DNA from 2 places in the Massilia sp. DJPM01 genome. Region 1 is predicted to be linked to the other one. Evidence: riboswitches for the same ligand, from Rfam matches in the RefSeq annotation. Region 1 holds a riboswitch; the other holds the start of a gene.

Region 1 (2,185 bases):
CGATTCGACCACGGCGGCGTCGTCGCCGGCGGTGAAGACCTTGCCTACCTTCGGCAGTTCGACGAAGACGATATCGCCCAGCGCGTCCTGCGCATATTCGGTGATGCCGACGGTGAGGGTGCCGTCAGCTTCGGCGCGTACCCATTCGTGGGACTCGGTGTATTTCAGGTCGGCTGGGATGTTCATAATGTTTGCTCCAAGAGGTCGCGGTCGATGTAAATGCTACTTAATGAGTGTGTTGCCCCGATCAGGCAGCGAGGATTTTACCGTTTCGCACGAACGGCAGCTTGATCACGCTGGCGGCGAGCTTTTTGTCGCGGATTTCAACGTGCACGGTGTCGCCCACGGCCACGCCCATCGGCACGCGCGCCAGGGCGATCGCTTCCTGCATGGTCGGGCTGAAGGTGCCGCTGGTGATTTCGCCGGTGCTGCCATCCTGCGCGACCACTTTCTGGTGCGCGCGCAGGATGCCGCCTTTTTCGCGCAGGATCAGGCCCACGTACTGCGCGTTCTGGCCCATCGCCTTGAGCGCGGTCTTGCCGATGAAGTCGCGCTCGGCGTTCAGGTCGACGGTCCAGGCCAGGCCGGCGTCGAGCGGGTTGACCGTGTCGTCCATGTCCTGTCCGTACAGATTCATGCCCGCTTCCAGGCGCAGGGTGTCGCGCGCGCCCAGGCCGGCCGGCTTGACGCCGGCGGCGACCAGCGCATTCCACAGCGCCTCGGCCTGGGAAGCGGGGAAGGCCAGCTCGAACCCGTCTTCGCCGGTGTAGCCGGTGCGCGCCACCATCACCTCGCCGAAGGCGGTGTCCTTGACGATGATGGCGTTGAACGGTTTGAGTGGCTCGGAAACCGCCTGGGTGGTCGGCAGCACCTGCCACACCTTGGCGCGCGCGTTCGGACCCTGGACGGCGATCAGCGCCATCGGCTCATTGCCGTCGCGGCGCTGGGTGATGGTCACGCCGCTCCTGGTGGCGTCGTTCTGGGCGCTGATCCAGGCCACGTCTTTTTCGGCGGTGCCGGCGTTGACGACCAGGCGGAACCAGGTCTCGCTGAAGAAGTAGACGATCAGGTCGTCGATGACGAAGCCCTGCGGATTGAGCATGCATGAATACAGTGCCTTGCCGGTCACCTGCAGCTTGTCGACGTTATTGGCCAGCAGGCCGCGCAGGAAAGGGCGGGCGTTGTCGCCTTCGATATCGACCACGCACATGTGCGAGACATCGAACATGCCGACATCGCTGCGCACCGCGTGGTGTTCTTCGATTTGCGAGCCGTAGTTGACGGGCATGTCCCAGCCGCCGAAATCGACCATCTTGGCGCCGGCGGCGCGGTGTGCGGAATTGAGCGGGGTCGCTTTAAGCGTCATGGAATCCTCAGGGCAGAATGAATGGGGGTACGACGAGCAGACGTGGAGCGGCTCTTGCCGTTCCGGTATGCTTCGCGCCCCTCTGTCCTTGGTACCTGAGAGATAGCGGATTGACGTCCGCTTGCCCCTTCGGTGGGCCGCCGGCATGGTGCCGCGGCCGCTCTCCAGAGTTCAGCCGGTAGCGCTGCGCGCCGCCGACCCCTGACCGGTCCTTTTGCCTGAGAGTTTTTGGGTGATGCCCCTTCGGCGGCAGCGTGCGCTGCCCTCTCCCGATCAAGACTGTGGAGGATATGCCAGCAGGGCGTAACTGTCAACCTTGCCTGGTGTGCGCACGAATGAGATACGCATGGAAAACCGTGCTTCGTCCGATTTGTTAAAATAATTCATCTACTTTGCGAGCAGACAGCCATGAGCGAAGAAAAATCCACCAAAGAGACCGATGCCTGGTTCACCTTGTCGGGCGATGTCAACAGCGATATGGTGCACCGCGTGTTCGAGGCGGTGTCCGGCATGAGCGAAAACGGGGTCGAAACGGCGCACGTGCTGATCCAGTCGAACGGCGGCTACGTCAGCGACGGCCTGTGCCTGTACAACTTCCTGTCGAACTCGCCCGTCAAGTTTGTCATGTACAACGCCGGGGCGGTGGCGTCGATCGCCGTCATCCTGTTTCTGTCCGGCACGCGCCGCTACGCCAGCGAGACTGCGCGCTTCATGGTGCACAAGTCGCATGCGACGGCCTCGCCCGGCGCGCGTCCGGATGCGCTCAATATTATTGTCGAAGGCTTGCGCGCCGACGATGCGCGCACCGAATCGATCTTG
Region 2 (2,185 bases), on a different contig from region 1:
GACGCGCCACCAGCTCGACGGCAAATTCGTCGAGCTCAACTGCGCCACCCTGCACGGCGACGGCGCCGCCTCGACCCTGTTCGGCCACGTCAAAGGTTCTTTCACGGGCGCCGCCGCCGACCGCCCGGGCTTGCTGCGCAGCGCGCACAAGGGCTTGCTGTTCCTCGATGAAATCGGCGAACTGGGGCCGGATGAACAGGCGATGCTGCTCAAGGCCATCGAAGAAAAGCGCTTTCATCCGGTCGGCAGCGACAACGAAGTGCAGAGCGACTTCCAGCTCATCGCCGGCACCAACCGCGATCTCGCCAGCGATGTCGTGGCCGGGCGCTTCCGCGAAGACTTGTACGCCCGCATCAATTTATGGACCTACGCCCTGCCCGGCCTGGTCGACCGGCCCGAAGACATCGAGCCCAACCTGGTCTACCAGTTGAACCAGTTCAGCCAGGAGTACGGCCAGATGGTGCGCTTCAACAAGGAAGCGCGCGAACGCTACATGCGCTTCGCGATGTCGCCCGAGGCCGTCTGGGCCGGCAACTTCCGCGACCTGTCGGCCTCGGTGACCAGGATGGCCACCTTGGCCGAGGCCGGCGGCATTTCGGAAAGCATCGTCAGCGCCGAAGTGGCGCGGCTGCAAAAACTGTGGCACCACTACACGCGCGCGCCAAGCGCGGCCGAGGTCGACCTGGCCGAACTGATGGGTGACGAGGCCGCCGCCGGCCTCGACCTGTTCGACGCCATGCAACTGACCGCCGTGGTCAAGGTATGCCGCCAGTCCACCACCTTGTCCGATGCGGGGCGCAAGCTGTTTGCCGTCTCGCGCAGCGCCAAAAGCAAACCGAACGATGCCGACCGCCTGAAGAAATTCCTGGCGCGTTTTTCGCTCGAATGGGACCAGGTTTGCGGCAAATCGTAAACCGAGCGCTCTGTCGGTATTGTCTGGGAAACAACACCTATCACGAAAAATGGTTGTATTGGCGTCATTTCCTGCGGTATTCTGCATACATATGCTTCATGCATATTTAGCGCAATGCTAAGGCGTTATCGGGAGAGTCTGTCGGTTACAAGCTGGTCTTGTATGCCGGCGGCGCCGAAGGAGCAACCGCCCCGGAATCTCTCAGGCCCAAGGACCGATAACCCATTTGAACTCTGAAGAGCCACCGGAATTCGTCATCCGGTGCACCGAAGGAGCAAACCGTCCACGCATCGCGCGTTGCCGGTGAATCTCTCAGGTCCAGCACAGAGGGGGTATCCGACGCGCACCAGCGCGCGGACTCTCCTATCTGACGTTTCTGGAACCCGGACGACACATGAAAACCATTGCAGTAATTGGCGGCGGCATCACCGGCGTCACGACCGCTTACGCCCTGGCCAAACGTGGCTTTGCCACGACGCTGCTCGAACAACATCGCTACGCGGCGATGGAAACCTCGTTTGCCAACGGCGGCCAGCTGTCGGCCTCCAACGCGGAAGTGTGGAACCACCGCTCCACCATGCTCAAGGGCCTGAAGTGGATGTTCCGGCGCGACGCCCCGCTGCTGGTCAACCCCAAACCGAGCTGGCACAAGCTGTCGTGGTTCGCCGAATTTGCCGCCGCCATTCCCCACTACCGCAGGAATACGGTGGAGACGGCGCGCCTGGCCATCGCCGCGCGCGAGCACCTGTTTGCCTGGGCCGAGGCGGAGAACATCGACTTCGACGTCAAGCGCGAAGGCATCCTGCACATCTACCGCGACAAGGCCGGCTTCGAGCACGCCGCCACGGTCAGCAAGATGCTGGCAGCCGGCGGCCTGGCGCGCCGCGCGGTGACCCCAAGCGAAATGCGCGCCATCGAACCGGCCCTGGCGGGCGACTATTACGGCGGCTTTTTCACCGACAGCGACGCCACCGGCGACATCCACAAATTCACCACCGGCCTTGCCGCCGCCGCCCGCCGCAACGGCGTGGACTGCCGCTACGGGATGCGCATCGGCGCCGTGCGCACCGACGGCCGCCATGCCCAGGTCACCCTGGGCGACGGCGAGCGCACCCAGACCGAGACCTACGACGCCGTCGTCGTCTGCGCCGGCACCGCCAGCCGCGCCCTGGCTGCCAGCCTGGGCGACCGGGTCAACATCTACCCGGTGAAAGGCTACTCGATCACGGTCAACCTGCCTGATGCCGCCAGCCAGCGGGCCGCACCCACCGT

The links. Region 1 has a riboswitch for glycine ahead of gcvT (glycine cleavage system aminomethyltransferase GcvT). Riboswitches for the same ligand answer to the same signal wherever they lie in the genome.
Region 2: another riboswitch for glycine. It lies ahead of PO883_RS18640 (D-amino acid dehydrogenase); the one in region 1 lies ahead of gcvT (glycine cleavage system aminomethyltransferase GcvT).

Annotation. Positions count from the first base shown of each region.
Region 1 is NZ_JAQOZV010000011.1:58,895-61,079, reverse strand. It holds gene gcvH (glycine cleavage system protein GcvH) at 1-186, opposite strand, end outside; gene gcvT (glycine cleavage system aminomethyltransferase GcvT) at 248-1,366, opposite strand; glycine riboswitch at 1,439-1,544, opposite strand; glycine riboswitch at 1,563-1,648, opposite strand; gene PO883_RS09840 (ATP-dependent Clp protease proteolytic subunit) at 1,775-2,185, shown strand, end outside.
Region 2 is NZ_JAQOZV010000029.1:5,506-7,690, forward strand. It holds gene rtcR (RNA repair transcriptional activator RtcR) at 1-913, shown strand, start outside; glycine riboswitch at 1,033-1,140, shown strand; gene PO883_RS18640 (D-amino acid dehydrogenase) at 1,308-2,185, shown strand, end outside.